3 regions of the Pseudomonas entomophila genome follow, and region 3 is predicted to be linked to each of the others. Evidence: riboswitches for the same ligand, from Rfam matches in the RefSeq annotation. Region 3 holds a riboswitch; each other region holds the start of a gene.

Region 1 (7,603 bases), 720 kb from region 3:
CACGCCACGGCCATCGAACTCGATGCACCGCAGGCCTACTTCATCCCCAACTCGCAGCTCAAGGCCCTGCGCCGCGAAGCCATCGAAGCGCTGACCGAAGCGCGGGTCAAGGCGCACCCGCGTGGCGGGCGCAAGGCCGAGACCACGCCGCCGCCGGTGTACCCCGAGTCGCACCTGTCGTTCCTGGCCAACGTCTACAACCAGAAGGCCCGCGATTTCTACCACCGTCACGGCGTGCAACTGATCGACGCAGCCTACGAAGCCCACGAGGAGCACGGCGAAGTGCCGGTGATGATCACCAAGCACTGCCTGCGCTTCTCCTTCAACCTGTGCCCCAAGCAGGCCAAGGGCGTCACCGGCGTGCGCACCAAGGTCGCGCCGATGCAGCTGATCCAGGGCGACGAGGTACTCACGCTGAAGTTCGACTGCAAGCCCTGCGAGATGCATGTGATCGGCAAGATGAAGGGCCATATCATCGACCTGCCGCCCCCGGGCAGCGCGGCGGTGGCGCAGGTGGTCGGGCATATCAGCCCGGAAGACCTGCTCAAGACCATCCCCCGCGCACCGCACTAAGCGATACCCCCTGTAGGAGCCGGCTTGGCGGCGAACACCGGCACAGCCGGTGCCAGCCACCGCGTTGCCTGGTTCGCCGGCAAGCCGGCTTCTACAGGTCCGCAGAATTTAAAAGTCTCATATGAGCTAATTTCGTCTCATATGTTATAGTCCACGATCTTTCGTCAGCTTTCGCCCGCCATCGGCACCTGCGGGCGATCATCGACTCGAGGTCATTCATGCGTAGATCCCTCCAAGAAGAACGCCTGCTCAAGGCGCTTGCCCATGCCATCGTGATTCAACCGCGTGCCACCCTGAAAGAGCTGGCGGAAACCGCCGGCGTCAGCAAGGCCACCCTGCACCGCTTCTGCGGCACCCGTGAGAACCTGGTGAACCTGCTCGAGGACCATGGCGAGCAGGTGCTGAACCTGGTCATCCAGGAGGCCGACCTGGAGCGGGCCGAACCCCTGGACGCCTTGCGCCACCTGATCGCCGAACACCTCAAACACCGCGAAATGCTGGTGTTCCTGATGTTCCAGTACCGCCCCGACACCCTGCTCAACAACGCTGAAGACCGCCGTTGGGAGGCCTACACCCAGGCCATGGATGCGTTCTTCCTGCGCGCCCAGCAGATGGGCGTGCTGCGCATCGACATCAGCGCGGCGGTGTTCACCGAAATGTTCATGACCATGATCTACGGCATGGTCGACGCCGAGCGTCGCGGGCGCGCGGCCAGCGCCAACACCGCCCAGGCCCTGGAGCAATTGTTCCTGAACGGTGCCCGCACGCCGGCTTGACGCTCAGGGCGCGGCCAGCCGCGCGACAATCGCCTCGGCCAGCGCCCGCACCCGCCGTGGCTGCACCCGGCTCGGCGGGTAGACGATCTGCAGCGCTACCTCACCAGCGCCGTAGGCGGCCAGCACCTCCACCAACCGGCCGCTGTCCAGGTCAGCCTGCACATCGCGGATCGACTTCAGGCACAGGCCATGCCCGGCCAACGCCCAGCGCCGCACCTGTTCGCCATTGTTGGCCACCCGACGCCCGCTGACCCGCACGGGGTATGCGTTGCCCCCCAGGCGAAACGGCCAGGTACGCTCGGCATGGATGCCAAAGCGCATGACGATGCAGTCGTGGTCCGCCAGCTCATCGGGATGGGCCGGGATGCCATGACGTTGCAGGTACTCCGGCGCGGCGCACACCACCCTGCGGTTGTCCCCCAGCACCCGCGCGCGCAACGAGCTGTCGGCCAATGTGCCATAGCGAATGGCGAAATCGATGCCCTGCCCCACCAGGTCGACATAGCCATCGGTAAGGTCGAGGTCGATGGCCACCTGCGGATGGTCCGCCAGGAAGCGGTCGAGGATGGGTGCGATGACGTTCTGCCCCAGGTCGACCGGCGCACTCAGGCGGATCAGCCCCGCGATGTTCTCGCTGCCATGCCTGATGCGCCCTTCCAGTTCGTCGGCCTCGGCCAGCAGGCGCCGCGCGCCATCGGCCAACACGCGCCCCTCGTCGGTAAGATTGAGCGAACGCGTGGTGCGGGTAAGCAGCGCCACGCCGTAGTGAGCCTCCAGCGCCGACAGGCGTTCGGACACCGTCGCTGGCGACAGCCCCCGCTCACGGCCTGCGGCTGACAGGCTGCCTTTTTCGATGATGGCCAGGAACAGCGCCAGGTTATCCAGCATGGTTTTCGCTTTTTCCGAAATATGAATTTGTCTGCCACCTGATTATTAGCGATTTACCCACTAATTACACTGACGCCTCCCCTACCCACCCCATCGGGAGACTATCGATGACCAGCAGGAGAGATTTCGTCAAAGGCACCCTCGTCGGCGGCATCGCCGCAGCGGCCGCAGGCACGGTGCTGACCAGTGGCGCCGCCACCCCGCCCCGCAGCAGCCCCGCCCCGGCAGGCGGTGGCGGGCCGTTCTGGCCCAACGGCGCGCAATTGGTGATCTCGATCTCGTTGCAGTTCGAGTCGGGCAGCCAGCCCGCCCACGCTGAAAGCCCGTTCCCGCCGCTGGATGCGCGCTACCCAGACACCATTGCCCCCAGCTGGTACCGCTATGGCCCGCTGGAGGGTGTGCCGCGCCTGCTCGACCTGTTCGACCGGCACGGTATCAAGGTCACCTCGCACATGGTCGGCAAGGCTGTCGAAGCCTACCCGGAGCTTGCCGCCGAAGTGGTGCGTCGCGGCCACGAGGCCGCGGCCCATGGCCTGTACTGGGCACCGCAATACAGCCTGACGCCCGCCGAGGAACGCCGTCACTACGAGCAGGCGGCGGCCATCGTCGAACGGGTTACCGGCCAACGCCCGGTGGGTTTCAACGCCTTCTGGATGCGCCATTCCCGGGACACCCTGAACATCCTCCAGGACCTGGGCTTCCTCTACCACATCGACGACCTGTCCCGGGACGAGCCGTCGATCACCCCGGTACGCGGCAAACCCTTCGTCGTGGTGCCCTACACCCTGCGCAACAATGATATCGGCCGCATCGCCGGCTCCACCGCGATGACCGGCGCCGCCCTGCTGCAGGAACTCAAGGACGAGTTCGACGTGCTGTATGCCGAAGGCCGCCAGCGGCGCCGGCTGATGTCGCTGTCGGCCCACGACCGCATCGGCGGCACGCCGACCGTGGCCCACGCCCTCGACCAGTTCATCGCCTATGCCAAGTCCCACCCCGGCGTGGCCTTCCTGCGCAAGGACGAGATCGCCCGCTGGACCCTGGCCCAGGGCAATGCACCGCTGAACCCGGCCAGGGTCTTCGACTGACTGCGCTCAGCGCGCGGCCAGCCCGGCCTGCTGCAGGAAGGTCAGGTTGTCTTCCAGGTGCCAGTCCTCGGCAATGCGGCCATCGGCGATGCGATAGATGTCCATGGCGATGAAGTCGATGGCCTCGCCCTGCCCCTGGCGCTCGCCCAGCTTGCCAGTGAAATGCCCGGTAAAGCGCAGGGCCGCGGTAACCCGGTCACCGGCAACGATCATCTGCAACACCTCGCAGCGCAGGTCCGGCACCGCCGCGCGGAAGGCCTTCGAGGCTTTCAGCGGGCCTTCGATACCTTGCGGCCGCCCCGCCGGCAGGGTGTTGTCGCGAAAGTCCGTGGCCAGCGCGGCGCGGGCCATGGCTTCGTCGCCGGTATTCCAGAAGGTGTCGTAGCGCCGGGCGGCGAGGATCTGCTGTTCGAGCTGTGCCTTGGGCGGGCTGTGGTCGACCACCAGCACGGCTGGCGTGACCAGTTCGCCGGCACTGGACAGGTTCGCGGCAGCCGCCAGCACCAGAGGGGTCAACCAGCGGCCGGCACGCAGCCCCGAAACCTTGGATTCGGTATTCATGTTCAATTCCTAAAAGTGTCGTCAGAGAAGGCATGGCGCGGCCGCGAACCATGCAGACAAGCCTATCCAGTTGGCGCCAAGCCCTCAAGAAGGCACTTTCCACTCACCTGGTCACCCTGGAGTAACCCCGTATGGCCCATTACCGGGAATGCCCCGCCTATGACGTATTCGCCCTCGCCTGCCCCGCGCGGATGGTGCTCGACCGCCTGGCGGACAAATGGGCCCTGCTGCTGATCGACCGCCTCAGCGCCGGTGAACGCGTGCGTTTCAACCAACTGCGCCGGGACATGGCCGGGATCTCGCAGAAAATGCTGTCGCAAACCCTGAAGCGCCTCGAGCGCGACGGGCTGATCGAGCGTGAAGTGCATCCCACCGTGCCGCCCACCGTCGAGTACGCGCTGACCGAACTGGGCGCGACCCTGGGCGACACGGTCGAGCGCCTGGCACGTTGGGCGGAGTCGAACATGCCTGCGATACAGCTGGCCCAGCAGCACTACGACCGCCAGGCTGCGCGCCACCTTGATTGACTCGCCCGCGCATAAATGCTCAGATGCGCCCCTTGTTTCAGGTGTCCCTGGCCGCCGTGCCAGGGGTTAAACGGGAAGCCGGTGCCTCGTTCAGCGAGAAGTCCGGCGCTGCCCCCGCAACGGTAAGCGAGCAAGGTATTCGACAGACCACTGTGCCAACGGCATGGGAAGGTGAATGCCCGTGCGCCTCGCAAGCCCGGAGACCGGCCTGCAACCTCTGTTTGGCAACTCCCGCGGTGGGCGGGCGCGTGCCGGTCTTGGGGCAGCCCGCTGCCTGCAATGCCTTCATGCGTCCACCTCGCCGGGCTTCACTTTCTCGCTACGGGCGCGTCCGCATGTCTTCACCCCTCCTGCGCATCGAGCGCCTGCACTGGTCACCCGCTACCGGCGAGCCTTGCCTGCTCGACGATGTCACGCTCGAAGTGCGCCCCGGCGAGTTCGTTGGGTTGATCGGCCCCAACGGCAGCGGCAAGACCAGCCTGCTGCGCTGCGCCTACCGTTTCAACCGCCCACAGGCCGGGCGCGTGCTGCTCGAGGGTGAGGATGTCTGGCAACGCCCGCCGCGCTGGGTGGCCCAGCGCATCGCGGTGATGCTGCAGGAGTTTCCCGAAGACTTCGGCCTCAGCGTGCGCGACGTCGTCGCCATGGGCCGCACGCCGCACCTTGGCTGGCTCGACGGCGACGGCGACCCGGCGCCCATCGAGGCCGCCTTGCGCCAACTGGGCCTGGAAGACCGCGCCGAGCAAGGTTTCGCCCACCTGTCCGGTGGCGAAAAGCAGCGTGTGCTGCTGGCCCGGGCCCTGGCCCAGCAACCGCGCCTGCTGGTGCTCGACGAACCGACCAACCACCTCGACCCGCGCTACCAGTTGGCCCTGCTGCAGCACCTGCGCGGCACCGGCCTGGGCCTGTTGGCCAGCTTCCACGACCTGAACCTGGCCGCGGCCTTCTGCGACCGCCTGTACGTCATCGAGCAAGGCCGCATCAAAGCCGGCGGCACGCCCGCCGAGGTGCTGACCGAGCAGTGCCTGGCCGAAGTCTTCGGCACCCGCGCCCTGGTCGACCGCCACCCCCTGGCCCATCACCCGCGCATCACCTGGATCAGCCCCGCATGAAGCGATCGTTACTCCCCCTGCTCGCCGCCTTGCCCCTCGTGGCGGCAGCCAGCGACTACCCCGTGAACGTACGCAGCTGCGACCGCACGGTGACCTTCCAGCAGGCACCGCAACGGGCGGTCAGCCACGACATCAACCTGACCGGCATGCTCCTGGCCCTCGGCCTGCGCGAGCGGATGATCGGCTACAGCGGCATCAGCGGCTGGAAAACCCTTGCCCCCTCCTTGAGCCAGGCATTGACGGGCCTGCCGGAACTGGCGCCACGCTACCCATCGGTGGAGAACCTGCTGGACGTGGACACCGACTTCCTGTTCGCCGGCTGGGGCTACGGCATGGAGGTCGGCGGGACGCTCACACCGCAGCGCCTGGCGTCGTTCGGTATCCCCGTCTACGAATTGAGCGAGTCTTGCTCGCGGATCATGCCCCGGCACCCGGCAAGCCTCGACGACCTCTACACCGACCTCGACAACCTCGGGCGCATCTTCGACGTGGCGCCACGGGCCCAGGCGCTGGTCACCCAGTTGCGCGGGCGTATCGCCAAGGTTGCCAAGACCCTCGCCAACGTCCACGACCGCCCCAAAGTGTTCCTCTACGACAGCGGCGAGGACCGCCCCACCACCTCCGGCAGCCTGGGCATGCCCCAGGCGCTGATCGCGGCGGCCGGCGGCGACAACGTGATGACCGACGTGCAAGCCAGCTGGACCGAAGTCAGTTGGGAAAGCGTCGTCGAACGCGACCCCGACATAATCGCGATCGTCGACTACGGGCCGACCACCTGGCAGCAGAAGCGCGATTTCCTGCTCCAGCTCCCGGCGCTGGCCGATGTGAAAGCCATTCGCGAACGTCGCTTCGTGGTGCTGTCCTACCTGCAGGTGACGCCCTCGGTGGACAACGCCGATGCCATCGAACAGCTGGCCGCTGCCCTGCACCCGCAACTGTTCGCGCAGGCGCGGCCGTGATGCCGCTACGCAGCCCCACGGCCTACCGGCTGCTGCTCGTCGGGTTGGTGGCCGCCCTGCTGCTGTCCTGCCTGGTTTCGCTCGGTTTCGGCGCGGCCCAGGTGCCACTGGCCAACGTACTGGACATCGTTCTGAAGCAGGTAGGGCTTGCCGAGGCCGGCAACTTCAGCCGTGGCCAGGAGCAGATCGTCTGGCAGATCCGCGCGCCACGGGTGCTGCTCGGCGCGCTGGTGGGCGCCGGGTTGGCGCAGGTTGGGGCCGCATTGCAGGCCGTGACACGCAATCCACTGGCCGACCCGCATTTGCTGGGGGTCAGCTCCGGGGCCGTGCTGGGCGCCGTGCTGGTGGTGTTGTTCCTCGGGCCCTTCGCCGGCGTGCTGAGCCTGCCACTGGCGGCGTTCCTCGGCGCCCTGGGCTGCATGCTGCTGGTGCTGGGCGTGGCCAGCCGGCGCGGCCGCCTGGACAGCGAGCGGCTGCTGCTGGCCGGCGTGGCGGTGTCGTTCGTGGTGATGGCGCTGGCCAACCTGCTGCTCTACACCGGCGACCCCCACGCCGCCAGCTCGGTGATGTTCTGGATGCTGGGTGGCCTGGGCCTGGCGCAATGGTCGCTGCTGTGGCTGCCGGCCCTGGCCGTGCTCGCCGGATTCATCTTGCTGATGAGCCTGGCCCGGGCGCTCAATGCCCTGATGAGCGGCGAGCAGACCGCCGTGAGCCTGGGCTTCGACACCCGCCGCGTGCGCGCCCAGGTGTTCGTCGGCACGGCGCTGCTCACCGGGGTGCTGGTATCGCTGTCCGGCGCCATCGGCTTCGTCGGCCTGATGCTGCCGCACATGGCCCGGCGCCTGGTCGGCGCCGAACATCGCCGGCTACTGCCGACCTGCGCGTTGCTGGGGGCGCTGTTCATGGTCTGGGTCGACATGGGCGCGCGCACCCTGATCGCCCCCCAGGACCTGCCGATCGGCATCGCCACGGCGGCCATCGGCGGGTTGTTCTTCATCGCGCTGCTGCGCCGTCGCGGCTAGGTTCTGGCGCCACGCCACGCAGCCCCCGCAGCGCTGCGCGCAGCTCGGCGGGGCGCACCGGCTTGGCCAGCACCGCGATCCCCCGCGCCTGCAACGC
Region 2 (7,603 bases), 380 kb from region 3:
GCGAAGCATCTTCCTGATACGAGGGAATATGCTTAAAACGTTTTGCGAGGGGGATATTGGACAGTGGTCATGAAAATGTAAAACGGGCCGCATTGGCGACAAGCATGAGCCTCGCTAATGCTGCAGTGCCGCCAGGTCAGGCCTTGATGTAGCGCATCACCGCGTCACCGATCATCTGCTTGTGGCGCAGCTTGATCTGCTCGTCGGCCAGGTCGATCTGGAAGATGTCGCCGAAGGTGTGGCGGTTGGACACCCGGTAGAAACAGAACGCGCTCATCAGCATGTGCAGGTCGATCACCTCGATGCCCGGGCGGAACACGCCCTCCTCCACGCCACGTTGCAGGGTGCGACCAAGCGACTCCAGCACCAGGCTGCTCATCTCGCGGATCACCGGCGATTGCTTGACGTACTCGCCGTAGTGGATGTTCTCGGTGCAGACGATGCGCACGAAATCGACGTTGTGGTCGTGGTGGTCGAAGGTGAACTCCACCAGCCGGCGGATCGCCTGTTCGGCAGGCAGCGACTCGAGGTCCAGGCGCTGCTCGGTCTTGCGGATATCGCCGTAGAGCTTGACCAGGCACTCGACGTACAGCTGCTCCTTGCTGCCGAAGTAGTAGTAGATCATGCGCTTGGAGGTGGCGGTGCGCTCGGCGATGGCGTCGACCCGGGCGCCGGCCAGGCCCTGCTGGACGAACTCGGTGATGGCGGCCTGGAGGATATTCTCGCGGGTCTTCTCCGGGTTGTTCTTGCGCGCTTTGCGCGCCCCTTCGACTTCAGGCTTGGCTACCGAATCACGCATACCGACTCACAGGCTCGTTATAGGAATCCGGGGGATTATCCGTGAGCCGGACGGCGCAGGGAAGCGCGGTGTGAGTGCGCCCCACGGCGCCCTTGCTGGTGAACCTGGGGTCCGTGCTGGCCCCGGTTCGCCAGCAAGGCTGGCGCCTACAGGACTGGGCGCGGGCGTTCGCTGCGCCGCTTGGCCATCGCCGCCAGGCGCACCGCGACATTGGCGGCGCCATACCCGGCATAACCGCCCTTGCGCTGGATGATCTCGAAGAAGAAACGCTCCTCGAACGGCTCGGTGTACACGTGGAACAGCTCACCGCCCTGGGCGTCGCGGTCGTACAGCACGTTGTAATACGCCAGCTCACTGAGGAACTCGTCGTCGAATTCGAACCGCGCCGCCAGGTCGTCGTAGTAGTTCAGCGGGATCTCCAGCAACGGCACCCCGGCCTCCTTGGCCCGCACCACTTCGCGGAAGATGTCGTCGCAGTCGAAGGCGATATGGTGCACCCCCGAGCCCCGGTAGCTGGACAGCGCGTGGGCAATGGCAGTGTTGCGGTTCTCGGAGATGTTCAGCGGTACCCGCAACGTGCCACACGGGCTGCGCAGCGCGCGACTCTTGACCAGGCCATAGGGGTCGGGGAGCACCACCTCGTCATCGGCGGTGAAGTCGAACAGGCTCTTGTAGAACAGCACCCAGCTGTCCAGCGCCTCGGCCGGCAGGGCCAGGGCCATGTGGTCGATCCGTTGCAGGCCACCTGTGCCCTGTACGCCCGGCGCAAGGTGAAAATCGCTGTCGTAGATGGTCTGGCCGTGAGCCTCCTGCTCCACCAGGTACAGCAGGCTGCCATCTGGCGCGCGCACTGCAGGGATCTGCCGCTCGTTGGGGCCGACCAGGCCACGGAAGGGCTGGCCCCGGTAGGCGGTGGCGCGCTGCAAGGCCGCCTGGCCGTCCTTCACCCGCAAGGCGGTGGCGCACAACGACGGCCCATGGGCCTCGAAGAAATTGTGGGCGAAGGAATAGGCTTCGGCGTTCAGCACGATGTTGATGTCGCCCTGACGCAGCAGGCGCACCGCCTTGCTGCGGTGCTCGCCCGCCTCGGCGAAACCCAGGCGCTTGAGCCACACCCCGAGCCGCGCGCCCACCGCCTCGTCGACCGCGAACTCGAGGAACTCCACGCCGCCGTAGGTGCTGGCCGCCGGCGGCGCGAACAGCACGCCCGGTTCCACCTGCCGCGCTTCGTGCTCGAGCTGGCGGCGGGTTTTCTCCTCCAGGTACAACAGCGAGCGCAAGCCGTCCGCGGCATTCTGCCGGGGCGGCGCCGCGCGAAATCCATCGTTGAAGATTTCCAGCGACAGTGGGCCGCGATAGCCGGTGGCAAGTATCGGTGCGAGGAAACCGGCCAGGTTCAGCTCGCCCTGCCCCGGGAAACAGCGGAAATGCCGGCTCCACTCCAGCACGTCCATGGCCAGGAGCGGCGCGTCGGCCATCTGCACGAAGAAGATCTTGTCGCCGGGGATATCGCGGATGGCCCGGGGGTCGCCCTTGAGCGACAGGGTGTGGAAGCTGTCGAGGATCACCCCCAGCGCTGGGTGGTCGGCCTGGCGTACCAGGTTCCAGGCCTGCTGGTAGGTGTTGACGTGGCGGCCCCAGGCCAGGGCCTCGTAGCCGATACGCAGGCCGCGATTGCCGGCATGTTCGGCGAGCAGGCGCAGGTCGTCCACCAGCAGTTGCTCGTCGCCCAGGGCGTCGGGCTGCACGTTGCTGCACACCAGCACCAGGTCGGTGCCCAGCTCCTGCATCAGGTCGAACTTGCGCTCGGCGCGGTCGAGCTGCTTGTGCAAGCGGTCGCGGCGGCAGCCTTCGAAGTCACGGAAAGGCTGGAACAGGGTGATGGCGATGCCGAGGTCGGCGCACATCTTTTGCACCTCGCGCGGGCTGCCGGCGTAGTACAGCAGGTCGTTCTCGAAGATCTCGACGCCGTCGAAACCCGCGGCGGCGATGGCTTCGAGCTTTTCCGGCAGGGTGCCGCTGAGGGACACGGTGGCAATCGAACGCTGCATGCTGGGGTTCCTTGTTGTTGTGGGGCGTTCCTCTTTAGGAGCGGCTTCGGCCGCGATCATCCGCGAAGCAGATGCCAGGCACTGCAGCGCCTGCATCGCGGCTAAAGCCGCTCCTACAGAGGTCATGCCAGATCGATGAGGGCAGCGGTAACGACAGCCCATCAATCGGCCTGGCATGAGCGATTATTCGCAGGTAAAGTCACCCCGGCAACGAACTTTGTACGGAACAGTTAGTTTTCGTTCGATTACCGAACAAAACCCGTTCCGGCGAATTGATTCACCCACCCCCGTGAACAACCATGAACACCAGTCGCAGGCCCCGCCGGCCTTTCTCGCTGCCACGCCGGTCGTTCGGCGGGTCCTGCGCCGCACCGCCCAACGTCACCACATAATAAGTTCAATAAAACGGGTACCGACCTATGCTCACGTTCCTCGCCCTGCGATCCGCACCGTCACGTTCGTCTTCTCCTTATCGCCCCACGGTTCACGCGCCCTGTGCGCGCTGACCTTTCGGCCACCGACAAGAACAACGGAGACAACATGGCCCGCACAAGCTCCCAAGCCAAGAAAGCCACCGCCAGCGGATGGATCGGCTCTGCCCTCGAGTACTACGACTTCTTCATCTATGCCCAGGCCGCGGCGCTGATCTTCCCGCAGATCTTCTTCCCCTCCACCGACCCGAAAATGGCCATCATCGCCTCGCTGGCCACCTACGGCGTCGGCTACCTGGCCCGCCCGGTGGGCGCCTTCGTGCTCGGCCACTGGGGCGACACCCGCGGGCGCAAGAACGTGCTGCTGCTGTGCATGTTCCTGATGGGCCTGTCGACCATGGCCGTGGGCCTGCTGCCCACTTACCACGACATCGGCCTGCTCGCCCCGGCGTTGCTGGTGCTGCTGCGCCTGGTCCAGGGCTTCGCCGTGGCCGGCGAGATCTCCGGGGCCAGCTCGATGATCATGGAGCACGCGCCGTTCGGCCGCCGTGGCTACTACGCCAGCTACACGCTGCAGGGCGTGCAGGCCGGCCAGGTGATGGCGGCGGCGGTGTTCCTGCCGCTGGCCTACTTCATGCCGAGCGAGGCCTTCAACGAATGGGGCTGGCGCATTCCGTTCCTGATGAGCGCGCTGGTGCTGTTGGCCGGCTTCATCATCCGCAAGGAGGTCCACGAAACCCCGGCCTTCGTCCAGGAAGAGCAGCAGGACAAGGTCGCCAAGTCGCCGATCAGCGAAGCCTTCCGTCACAGCTGGAAGCACATGGTGCTGGTGATGTTCATGGCGCTGATGAACGTGATCCCGGTGGTCGCCACCATCTTTGGCGCGGCCTACGCGGTGCAGCCGGCCTACGGCGTGGGCTTCGACAAGAGCGTGTATCTGTGGATCCCGGTGGTGGGCAATATCGTCGCGGTGCTGGTGATCCCCTTCGTCGGCAACCTCTCCGACAGGATCGGCCGCCGCCCGACCATGATCGCCGGTTGCCTGGGCTCGGGCCTGCTGGCGTTTGTCTACCTGTATGCGATCAGCATCCACAACGTGCCACTGGCCTTCGCCGCCTCGATCGTCATGTGGGGCATGGTTTACCAGGGCTACAACGCGGTGTTCCCAAGCTTCTACCCCGAGCTGTTCCAGACCCGCTACCGGGTTTCGGCCATGGCCATCGCGCAGAACGTCGGCACCATGCTCACCGCCATGCTGCCGGCGCTGTTCGCCACCGTGGCACCGCCGGGCTCGGACAACATCCCGCTGGTGGTGGGCGGGCTGGCATTCTTCATCACCTGCGTGTGCGCGTTCGCGGCATACCTGGCGCCGGAGACCCACCGGCTGGCCATGGAAGACCTGGGCAACCCGCAGGCAACGCCCATGGCGCAGGAAGCCTATGAAGCCAACCGCAAGGGCAACCTGAAAGCGTTCGGGCATTGAACGCCGCGGGGCAGACCTGTCGCGCACTGACAGTGCCTGGCCCATCCAGATGATTGACTCCCCCCTCGTTCGATGGTCAGATGCGCGCCAGTTTCAGGTGTCCTGCGCCGCCGTGCGCAGGGTGAAACGGGAAGCCGGTGAGTCGTTGTCACGACAAGTCCGGCGCTGCCCCCGCAACGGTAAGCGAGCGACCCCTTCGACAGACCACTGTGCACCCGCATGGGAAGGTGAAGGTTTCATGCCCCTCGCAAGCCCGGAGACCGGCCTGAAGCCTTACTTGGCAACCCGCGGTGGGCGGGCGCAGGCCGGTCATCGCGTGCGCGCCTGCGTATGTGGTTCGCCTTTGCGTGTTTTCCACCGGGATCCATTCATTCCTGCAGCAGTGGAACGACATGTCCCGATTCAACAAGCTTCACACCCTGGCGGCCTGCCTGGCCGTCTCGCTCCCGGCCCTGGCCGACGACCACCAGGGTGCCCCGCTCACCCTGCCCTCGACGGCGGTCACCGAGACCCGCGAGCCCTCGGCCATCGACCTGGCCACCCCGACCCAGGCCGGTTCACGGCTGAACCTCAGCGCCCTGGAAACCCCGGCCAGCACCAGCAGCATCAGCGCCGAGCAGATCCTGCAACGCAACAACCTCACCGTGCAGGACGCCGTGACCCGCTCCCCGGGCATCACCTTCATCGGCACCCCCGGTGATGGCGGCACCGGCCTGTCGGCGCGCGGTTTCAGCGGCCAGGGTTCGGTGATGACACTGTTCGACGGCGCGCGGCTGTACACCGGCGCCGGCACCCTGACCTTCCCGGTCGACCCGTGGATGGTCGAGCGCATCGACGTGCTGCGCGGCCCGGCGTCGGTGCTGTACGGCGAAGGCGCCACCGGCGCGGTGGTCAACGTGATCCCGAAAAAACCCTTCGCCGGCGAGATCCACAACCGCCTGCGCCTGGGCTACGGCTCGTGGGATCGCCAACAGCTGGGGCTGGACAGCGGCGGCAGCCTGAGCGAACGCCTGAGCTACCGGGTCACCCTCAACAAGCAGGAAGGCAACGGCTGGGTCGACCGCACCGACTCGCGCAACCTGTCGCTCAGCGCCGCCCTGCGCTTCGATGCCAGTGACGACCTGAGTTTCACCCTCGCCCACGAGCGTGGCGACGCCGAGCCGGCCAACTACTTTGGCACGCCGCTGATCGACGGCCACTACCGCGACAGCCTGCGCAAGAAGAACTACAACGTGCAGAACGACGTGCAGCGCTACCACGACGAGTGGACGCGCCTGACCACCGACTGGACGCTCAGCGACACGGTCTCGGCCAGCAACCTGCTGTACTACATCAAAAGCCGCCGCCACTGGCGCAACGCCGAGGACTACACCTGGAACGCCGATGAGGGCCTGCTGCAACGGGGCAGCTACCTGGAGATCAAGCACAACCAGGAGCAGCTCGGCGACCGCCAGAGCTTCACCTTCGACCACGGGCTGTTCGGCCTTGCGAGCAAGACCGTGGTGGGTGTCGAGTACAACAAGATCCGCTTCAACGTCGACAGCAACGCGCCCTACAACGACGACGGCGTCGACCTGGTCGACCCATGGAACCCGGCACCGAGTGGGTTCCACAGCGCCTCACCGCTGCGCCCGCAAAACCTTTCCACCACCCACACCGTCGCGCTGTTCGCGGAAAACCGTACCCAGTTGACCGAGCGCCTGTCGCTGGTCACCGGCGTGCGCCGCGACCAGAACCACATCGACCGCGACAACCTGATCGATGGCTCGCGCAGCGACGTCAGCCTGCGCGGCGGCAACTGGCGCGCCGGGCTGGTCTATGCGCTCAGCGACGATCTGTCGGTCTACGGCCAGTACTCCACCAGCGAGGACGGCGTCGGCAACCTGATCAGCCTCAGCCAGAAACAGATGGACTTCGACCTCACCGAGGCGAAGCAGACCGAGTTCGGCGTCAAGCAGCGCTTCTGGGACGGCCAAGGCGAATGGACCCTGGCGGCCTACCACATCGTCAAGAAGAAGCTGCTGGTCTACGACCCGGCCAGCAAGACCCAGCAGCAGGCCGGGCAGCAGACCTCCGACGGCCTGGAGGCCTCGCTGGAACTGGCGCTGGGCAACCAGTGGCAGCTGTCGGCCAACGCCGCGCTGGTGCGGGCCAAATACGACGAGTACCTGCAAAGCACGGCGCAGGGGGTGATGGACCGTGCCGGCAACCGCCCCGCCAACGTGCCGCGGCGCACCGCCAACCTGTGGCTGAGCAAAGGCTTCGGTCAGACGCTGGATGCCGGCGTGGGCCTGCGTTATGTAGATGAGCGCTATGCCAGCGTCGACAACGAACAGGCCGTGCCGGGCTATACCGTGGTGGATGCCAACCTCGGCTGGCAGGTGCTGCCGGACGTGCGTCTCGGCCTGCAGGTGAACAACCTGTTCAACCGCGACTACGTGGTTTCGGCCCACAGCGGCGAGCAATGGCTGCTCGGCGCGCCGCGTTCGTACTTCGCCACGGTCGACTACAGCTTCTGACCCTTCCCATTGACCTGACACAACTTCTGTAGGAGCGGCTTCAGCCGCGATCACCCGCGAAGCGGGTGGCCAGACACCGCGGTGCCTGTATCGCGGCTAAAGCTCCTACTTGCGCCCGCGCTCATTGCATTTGCCCTTTGCGCCGAACCCATGGCATAGATGCGAGTCCACACGTGTATGTGCCCGTATCGAGCCTCAAGGAGTTTCACGCATGAGCAAGCACCCTTACGTCCCGCCCAAGGTCTGGACCCACGAGGCCCCCTCAGGCGGCCAGTTCGCCAGTATCAACCGCCCGGTGGCCGGCCCGACCCACGACAAGG
Region 3 (7,603 bases):
GCCACCGCGGCGATACCGGCCAGCGTTGAGCGATAGAGCGTGACGTGGGCGCGGGGATAGAGCTTTTTCACGGCCTGCAGGGGCAGGTAATGGTCGACCATGGCCAGCTTGCGCCCGGCCAGGGCATCGTCCTCGCCCAGGGCGGCGCGCTGGCGCGACACGATCACCGCCAGGTCGTCGGCGTAGGGCTGGCTGAGGGCGAGCTCGGCATCGTTGGCCTCGAAGGCATTGGAGGTGCCCAGCAAGTCGATCTCGCTGCTGCGCAATGCGGCGATGGCCTGCGCGCGATTGCTATAACGACGGATCTCGATGGGGACGCCCAACTGCTCGGCGATCAGGCCGGCGTAGTCGGCGCTCAGTCCTTCGTAGTCGGCTTGGCTGGTGTTGATGTCGAACGGTGGGTAGTCGGGGCGCGAACTGCCGAGCACCAGCGTCTTGCGCGCGGCGAGCCACTGGCGATCGTGCGCATCGAGCGCCAGTGGTTGTGCTGCGCTCAGGGCGCGTGCCAGCAAATGGCGGCTTTCGCTGGGGGATTGCGCCGCAGCGGACAACGACAGCAGTGCGGCCAGCAGCACGCACGGCAGGGTGCGCCCGATCATCGGTCAGGCCACGTTGTTGCGTTTGGCCAGGTCGACCATTTCCACCAGCGACTCGGCCTTGAGCTTTTCCAGAATCCGGCCGCGGTAGGTGCTGATGGTCTTGGCGCTGAGGTTCATCTGCTGGCCGATCAGCTTGTTGCTCTGCCCGGCGCAGAGGCGGCGCAGCACTTCCATTTCGCGGTTGGACAGACTGCCCAGGCGCTCTTTCTCGCTGTCCAGGGTGTTGCTGTTGACCGCCATCTGCGGGAAGGTCGAGTAGCCCTTGACCAGTGCCTTGAGGGCGAAGAGCAGGGCGTCGAGATCCTCGTCCTTGTTGACGAATGCACTGATGCCGGCATCCATGCAGCGGCGCACGTAGAGGTCGGCGGGTTGGCCGGTGAGGGCCATGATCCGGGGCGCGGGCACGAGCAGCTTAAGGCGCTTGATCACTTCCATGCCGTCGAGGTCGGGCAGGCCGATGTCGAGAATTACCACCTCGGCCTTCGTTTCCGCGGCCAGGCGCGCGGCTTCTTTGCCTTTGCCGGTTTCACCGACGATGGTGAATCGCTCTTTTTCAAGCAGCATGCGCACGGCCAGCCGGACAATGTGGTGGTCATCGACCAACAGCACGGATGTCATGGGGAACTCCTGTTGATGTGGACCCGCTTCCTGTTTCCGTTCGAAAGTCGTTTCGCGGGTCAGCTGTAGGCAGCGCGCACCTTACGGGGATTCAGGATCCTTGGTAATAGGCGAGTATAGGTGTGTTGATTATGCGCAGCTATTTTGTTGAAAAGTCCTACAAAAGGAGGCTGGGCACACCTCCGTTGAAGCTGTCTGGGAAGGGGGTCAGGCGCAGGCTGAGTGCTTTTTGATCACTCGCTGGGTGGAGGCAGGGTTGTTGTCCAGCGCCTTGCCGGTACGGGTCGGCCGCGAGACGAGCTGGCCACCGCAGTTGGGGCACTGGTGGTGGAAATGCCGATCATTGCACGCGCGGCAGAACGTGCATTCGAAGGAGCAGATCAGCGCGTCCGGGCTTTCGGCTGGCAGGTCACGGTCACAGCACTCACAGTTGGGGCGTAGTTCGAGCATGTTGGGGTTTCCAGTAGGCGTGAAAGCCCCAGTGTGCTACGACGTGAGGGGTGGCGGCAAATGGCTCATGGGCCGGGCCGGTAGAGGTGGGCGTGCCCGGCGCGGTAAAGGGCCGAATCGGCGAAGGGGGCATCCCCCAGTACATGGCCGACGAGGATCAGCGCTGTGCGCCGGAAGCCTTTGGCCGCTACGCGCTCGACGATATCCGCCAGAGTGCCCTTGGCCCAGTCCTGGTCCGGCCATGTGGCGCGGTGCACCACCGCGACAGGGCAGTCGGCGCCGTAGTGGGGCAACAGTTCGGTGACGATTCGGGCGAGGTGCTTGACCCCCAGATGGATGGCCAAGGTGCTGCGGTGCCGGGCCAGGTCGGCCAACTGCTCCCCGGGTGGCATCGGCGAGCTGTCGCCGTAGCGGGTGAGAATCACGGTTTGCGCCACGTCGGGCAGGGTCAGTTCGCACCCCAGCAGGGCGGCGCTGGCAGCGGTCGCGGTGACGCCCGGCACGATCTGGTAATCGATGGCCAGCTCGCGCAGGTGGCGAATCTGCTCGCCGATGGCGCCGTACAGGCTGGGGTCGCCGCTGTGCACCCGAGCCACATCGTGGCCAGCGGCGTGGGCCTGGCGCATGGCCTCGACGATCTGCTCCAGATGCAGTTCGGCGCTGTTGATCACGGTCTGGGCGGTGTGCCCTTCGAGCACGGCGGGAGGCACCAGGGAGCCGGCATAGATGATCACCGGGCACTGGCGGATCAGGCGCTGGCCCTTCACCGTGATCAGTTCCGGGTCGCCGGGGCCGGCGCCGATGAAGTAGACCGTCATGGGAATTCCTTGCAGGTGGGAGGGCGGATTATCCGCCGATGGCCAGGGCCAGGGTGGCGCCAGCCAGGGTCTGTTTCGGGATGTGCAGGCGTGGCGGCGTGAATGCCTGGCCGGCCAGGGCCAGTGCCGCGCTTTCGGCTACGCCCCAGCAGCCGGTCTGGGCGTAGGCGACGGCGGAGCGCTGGGTGAGCTGCGCTTCGAAACCGAGCAGATGTGGGGCATCGAAGCAGATGAACGGCAACCCCAGGCGCTCAGCCAGCGCCAGCAAGCCGGGCTCACGCGCCTTGGGCGTGATGCTGGCGATGCCGCGCAGGCAGGAAAGGGGCAAGGCGTGAAGGGTCAGGGTCTGGCGCAGCAGCACCGAGAGTGTCTCGACCGGGCAGCCGCGACGGCAGCCAAAGCCGGCGTACAACGCCGGCTGAGCGGGATGCAGGGACATCAAGCGTGGCTGGAGCGACGGTAGAGCCAGGCGCTGAGCAGGCCCAGCGCCAGCCAGAAGGCGGCGTTGGTCAGCCAGGAGGCGATCTTGAACTGCGCTTCGAGGGCTTCCGGCGCCAGGCTCTCATGCACGGGCGGTTGCGGCGCGCCGATGACATGGGGGATGACCAGCAGGGCGACGCCGATCACCTTGAGCAGCCAGTGACGGGCGAACACCAGCAATGCCAAACCTGCTGCGGTTGCAGCGGCGGTAGCGACCCACCAGGTCTGGCGTTGGCCAAGGTCGGCGGCGGCAGTGCCAGGTAGTTCGGGTGGCAGGCCCAGGGTCGGGGCCAGGCAGAACACGGCGAAACCGGCCAGGCCCCAGAGCGCGCCGGTGCTGACACGGCCAGGCTCGCGCAGGCTGTACAGCGCGGCAAGGATCAGGGCGAAGCCTACCGCCACTACCAGGTTGCCGCCGGTGGTGGACAGCACACGCTGCCAGCCATCCTCCGGCGCCCAGGCTTCGGCGCTGTGCTCATGTTCGTGGGGCGCGGCGGCCTCGCCATGCGCGTGGTGTTCGGCGGCGGGGGCGGCGTTCTCGTAGGTTTCCGCCTGGAGAATCAGCGGAGCGACCCAGAAGCTTTGCAGCAGGGTCAACAGCAGGGCGGCCAGCAGCCCGCTGAAGCCCGCGGTACGGGCGATGCGCGTGATCATGCGGGCGTACTCAGTGGCAGGGGAAGGCGGCGCTGTGGCGGGTATCATGAGCGGCGTTGTGCACCGCCTCGATGTGCGAGAAACCGGCGAAGTAGACCAGGCACAGGCCGAGCAGGCTGGCACCGATGGCGATGATCATGCGCTGGCTGAGGCTGACGGGGGTGGCGATGCTGTGTTTCGTGCTGGTGATGGGCATGACGCGTTCCTCTGCTGTTGCTTTTGTCGGGCATTGGGGCAACGGGCAAGCGCGGCGACCCCGGGCGAAGCTCGCCCAGGTATGCGACAGCGCCCGCCCACCGCGGGGTGTTCATGTGGCGTCAGGCCGGTCTCCGGGCTGGCGAGGTGGAGCGGGGCTCCGTTGTTGGCGTCACCTTCCCATGCCGTGTCGACGGGCACAGTGGTCAAGACGCTTCACTCGCTTACCGTTGCGGGGGCAGCACCGGCATTGTCCGGCCTCTTGCAAAGAGACGCGTGACGCACCGGTTTCCCGTTTCACCCCAAGGGGGCACCTGAACGCAGTGCGCTAGCAAATCATGGGGCGAACCTTGCGTCAATGGCGGCGGCGGTTGACCGCAAGGCAGGCTCTGCGTAGCCTTGCCGCTTCGAGGTTCTCCGGCGTTGGCCGGAGCTAAGACGGGAACGCGGTCGATGCCGCGGCTGCCCCCGCAACTGTAGGCACTGGAACGGATCGGCACAGCCACTGCGCACGCGCGGGAAGGCGCCATCCAGCTGGCATTCTTGTCGGCGCAGTGCGAGCCAGGAGACCTGCCTCGTGACGTTTTCGACTTTCAACCGGGCGGGGTGATCCGGTGGCGAACCAGCCAGGCCGGCACGGCCCGTGGCTATCGTCCTGCATGCCCGCGCCACAGCCGCCAAGGGCACCGCGACATGAAAACACTGGCCAAGCTCCCCGTCACCATCGTTACCGGCTTCCTCGGCTCGGGCAAGACCACCTTGCTCCGCCATATGCTCGACAACGCCCAGGGCCGCCGCATCGCGGTGATCGTCAACGAGTTCGGCGAGCTGGGCATCGATGGCGAAATTCTCAAACAGTGCAGCATCGGTTGCAGCGAAGAAGAGGCCAATGGCCGCGTCTATGAGCTGGCCAACGGTTGCCTGTGCTGCACGGTGCAGGAAGAGTTCTTCCCGGTGATGCGCGAACTGGTGGCCCGTCGCGGCGACCTGGACCACATCCTCATCGAAACCAGCGGCCTGGCGCTGCCCAAGCCTCTGGTCCAGGCCTTCCAGTGGCCGGAAATCCGCAACGCCTGCACCGTCGACGCGGTGATCACCGTGGTCGACAGCCCGGCCGTGGCAGCGGGCACCTTCGCCGCCTACCCGGACCAGGTCGACGCCCAGCGCAAGCTCGACCCCAACCTCGACCATGAGTCGCCCCTGCACGAACTGTTCGCCGACCAACTGGCCAGCGCCGACCTGGTGGTGTTGAACAAGGCCGACCTGATTGATTCAGAAGGCTTGGCCAAGGTCCGCGCCGAAGTGGCCGAAGAGCTGCCGCCGGCGGTCAAGGTGATCGAGGCCAGCAGCGGTCGCCTGCCGCTGGAGGTGTTGCTGGGCGTGGGTGCCGAGTCCGAGGCGCATATCGATGGCCGGCGCACCCACCACGATTCGCACCACGATGGCGATGACCATGACGACCATGACCACGACGCCTTCGACTCCATTTCCCTCGACCTGCCCGAAGCCGACGAAAGCCTGTTGCTCGACGCCCTCACGCAACTGGTCACCGAGTTCGGCATCCTGCGCGCCAAGGGCTTCGCCGCCATCCCCGGCAAGCCGATGCGCCTGCTGATCCAGGGCGTGGGCACCCGCTTCGACAAGCACTTCGACCGCGCCTGGCGCAACGAAGAGCCGCGCATCACCCGCCTGGTGCTGATCGGCCAGGACCTCGATGCCGCGCAACTGGAAGCGCGCCTGCGCCAGGCCCTGGGCGCCTGACCCATGCACCTGCTGCGGACCCAGCCCGGCGGCTTCGTGCCGGACGACAGCATCGCCGATCTCGGCCAGACTCCCGCCGAGTTGGTGATCCTCTGCAGCGGTGATTCGCACCTGGCACTGCTGGCCGAAACCGCCGAGCAGTTGCCGGAGGACTTTCCCAGCCTGCGCCTGGCCAACCCCATGCAGGTGCAGAACCATGCCTCGGTCGATCTCTATGTCGACGAGGTGCTGCGCCACGCCAAGGTGATTCTGGTCTCGCTGCACGGCGGCGTCGGCTACTGGCGCTATGGTGTCGAGCAACTGGTGGAACTGGCCAACCGAGGCGTGCAACTGATCTTGGTGCCGGGCGATGATCGCCCCGATCCGCAACTGACCGACCTGGGCACGGTGCGTGGCGAGCAGGCCGAGCGGCTCTGGCACTACCTGCGCCAGGGCGGCAAGGCCAACGCCGTCAACCTGTTCAACTGCCTGGCCAACCTGTGGCTCGGGCGTGACTATCCGTGGCAGGAGCCGCAACCGTTGCCGCGCACCGCGGTCTACCACCCGAACAAGGCCAGCGCGGTGCCCGAGGACTGGTACGCAGAATGGAACCCGACGTTCCCGGTGGCGCCGTTGCTGTTCTACCGCTCGCACCTGCAAGCGGCCAACACCGCGTTCATTGACGTGTTCTGCCAGCGTCTGCAGGCCTGCGGCCTGAATCCGCTGCCGATCGCCGTGGCCAGCCTCAAGGAGCGCGCTTGCCTCGATCAGGTTGAAGACTGGCTCGACGCGGTCGAGGCCGAAGTGGTGATCAACACCACCGGCTTCGCCCTGTCCAGCCCCGAACAGCCCAACCTGCGCCCGCTGCGCCGCGACGTGCCGGTGTTGCAGGCGATCTGCGCCCAGGACAACCAGCCTGCCTGGGAACAGAGCGAGCAGGGACTGGGTGCCCGCGACCTGGCCATGCACATCGCCTTGCCGGAACTGGACGGGCGCATCATCACCCGGCCGGTCAGCTTCAAGGACCTGGCCTGGCGCAGCGAGCGCAGCCAGGCCGACGTGGTCTGCTACCGGGCCCACCCTGAACGCATGGACTTCGTCGCCGAGCTGGCGCGGCGCTGGGTGGAGCTGGCGCGCCTGGACAACCAGGAGAAGCGCATCGCCCTGGTGCTGGCCAACTACCCGACCCGCGATGGGCGCATCGGCAATGGCGTCGGCCTGGACACGCCGGGCGCCGCCCTGAACATCCTCCAGGCCCTGCAGGCGAATGACTATCCGGTGGCGGGTCTGCCGGGCAGCGGTACCGAGCTGATCCACCAGTTGCTCGGTGGGGTGACCAACGACCTCGACCACCTGGACCACCGCCCCTGCGCCCAGAGCCTGAGCCTGGCGGACTACCAGAGTGCCTTCGCCGCTTTGCCCGAGGCGAACCAGCGCGCCGTGCTCGAGCGCTGGGGGCCGCCCGAGCAGGACCCGATGTTCCGCTCCGGGCGCATGATGGTCGCCGGGCTGCGCTACGGCCTGACCTTCGTTGGCATCCAGCCGGCCAGGGGCTACCAGGTCGACCACAGTGCGGTGTACCACGACCCGGACCTGGTCCCGCCCCACGGTTACCTGGCGTTCCACTTCTGGCTGCGCAACGGCTACGCCGCCGACGCGGTGATCCATGTCGGCAAGCACGGTAACCTGGAGTGGCTGCCGGGCAAGGGCGTGGGCCTATCCAATGAATGCTGGCCGGATGCGTTGCTCGGCCCGCTGCCGAACATCTACCCGTTCATCGTCAATGACCCGGGCGAGGGCGCCCAGGCCAAGCGGCGTACCCAGGCGGTGATCATCGACCACCTGATGCCGCCGCTGACCCGCGCCGAAACCTACGGCCCGCTGCGCCACTTGGAGCAACTGGCCGATGAGTACTACGAAGCCCAACTGCTCGATCCACGCCGCGCCCGCGAGCTGCAGCGCGACATCCTCGAACTGGTCAAGGCCAACCATATCGACCGCGAGTTGCAACTCGAAGGGCAACTGGACGACGCGGCGGTGTGGCTGCCG

Evidence for each region. Region 3 has a riboswitch for cobalamin ahead of IM733_RS05190 (CbtB domain-containing protein). Riboswitches for the same ligand answer to the same signal wherever they lie in the genome.
Region 1: it holds a riboswitch for cobalamin, as region 3 does, so the genes downstream of both, IM733_RS07900 (ABC transporter ATP-binding protein) here and IM733_RS05190 (CbtB domain-containing protein) in region 3, are expected to answer to the same signal.
Region 2: it holds a riboswitch for cobalamin, as region 3 does, so the genes downstream of both, IM733_RS03455 (TonB-dependent receptor) here and IM733_RS05190 (CbtB domain-containing protein) in region 3, are expected to answer to the same signal.

The regions. Positions count from the first base shown of each region.
Region 1 covers NZ_CP063832.1:1,853,118-1,860,720, forward strand. Annotated here, with positions in the region: gene IM733_RS07870 (peptidase U32 family protein) at 1-573, shown strand, start outside; gene IM733_RS07875 (TetR/AcrR family transcriptional regulator) at 792-1,349, shown strand; gene IM733_RS07880 (LysR family transcriptional regulator) at 1,353-2,237, opposite strand; gene IM733_RS07885 (polysaccharide deacetylase family protein) at 2,345-3,325, shown strand; gene IM733_RS07890 (ester cyclase) at 3,332-3,886, opposite strand; gene IM733_RS07895 (winged helix-turn-helix transcriptional regulator) at 4,018-4,413, shown strand; cobalamin riboswitch at 4,436-4,639, shown strand; gene IM733_RS07900 (ABC transporter ATP-binding protein) at 4,749-5,525, shown strand; gene IM733_RS07905 (ABC transporter substrate-binding protein) at 5,522-6,484, shown strand; gene IM733_RS07910 (FecCD family ABC transporter permease) at 6,484-7,506, shown strand; gene IM733_RS07915 (ATP-binding response regulator) at 7,478-7,603, opposite strand, start outside.
Region 2 covers NZ_CP063832.1:758,732-766,334, reverse strand. Annotated here, with positions in the region: gene IM733_RS03470 (TetR/AcrR family transcriptional regulator) at 137-799, opposite strand; gene quiC (3-dehydroshikimate dehydratase QuiC) at 946-2,850, opposite strand; gene IM733_RS03460 (MFS transporter) at 3,391-4,764, shown strand; cobalamin riboswitch at 4,843-5,047, shown strand; gene IM733_RS03455 (TonB-dependent receptor) at 5,157-7,283, shown strand; gene yghU (glutathione-dependent disulfide-bond oxidoreductase) at 7,495-7,603, shown strand, end outside.
Region 3 covers NZ_CP063832.1:1,135,194-1,142,796, forward strand. Annotated here, with positions in the region: gene IM733_RS05160 (transporter substrate-binding domain-containing protein) at 1-596, opposite strand, end outside; gene IM733_RS05165 (response regulator transcription factor) at 603-1,217, opposite strand; gene IM733_RS05170 (DUF1272 domain-containing protein) at 1,425-1,667, opposite strand; gene cobM (precorrin-4 C(11)-methyltransferase) at 1,733-2,485, opposite strand; gene IM733_RS05180 (cobalamin biosynthesis protein) at 2,514-2,924, opposite strand; gene IM733_RS05185 (CbtA family protein) at 2,924-3,619, opposite strand; gene IM733_RS05190 (CbtB domain-containing protein) at 3,630-3,815, opposite strand; cobalamin riboswitch at 3,923-4,147, opposite strand; cobalamin riboswitch at 4,208-4,406, shown strand; gene cobW (cobalamin biosynthesis protein CobW) at 4,508-5,575, shown strand; gene cobN (cobaltochelatase subunit CobN) at 5,579-7,603, shown strand, end outside.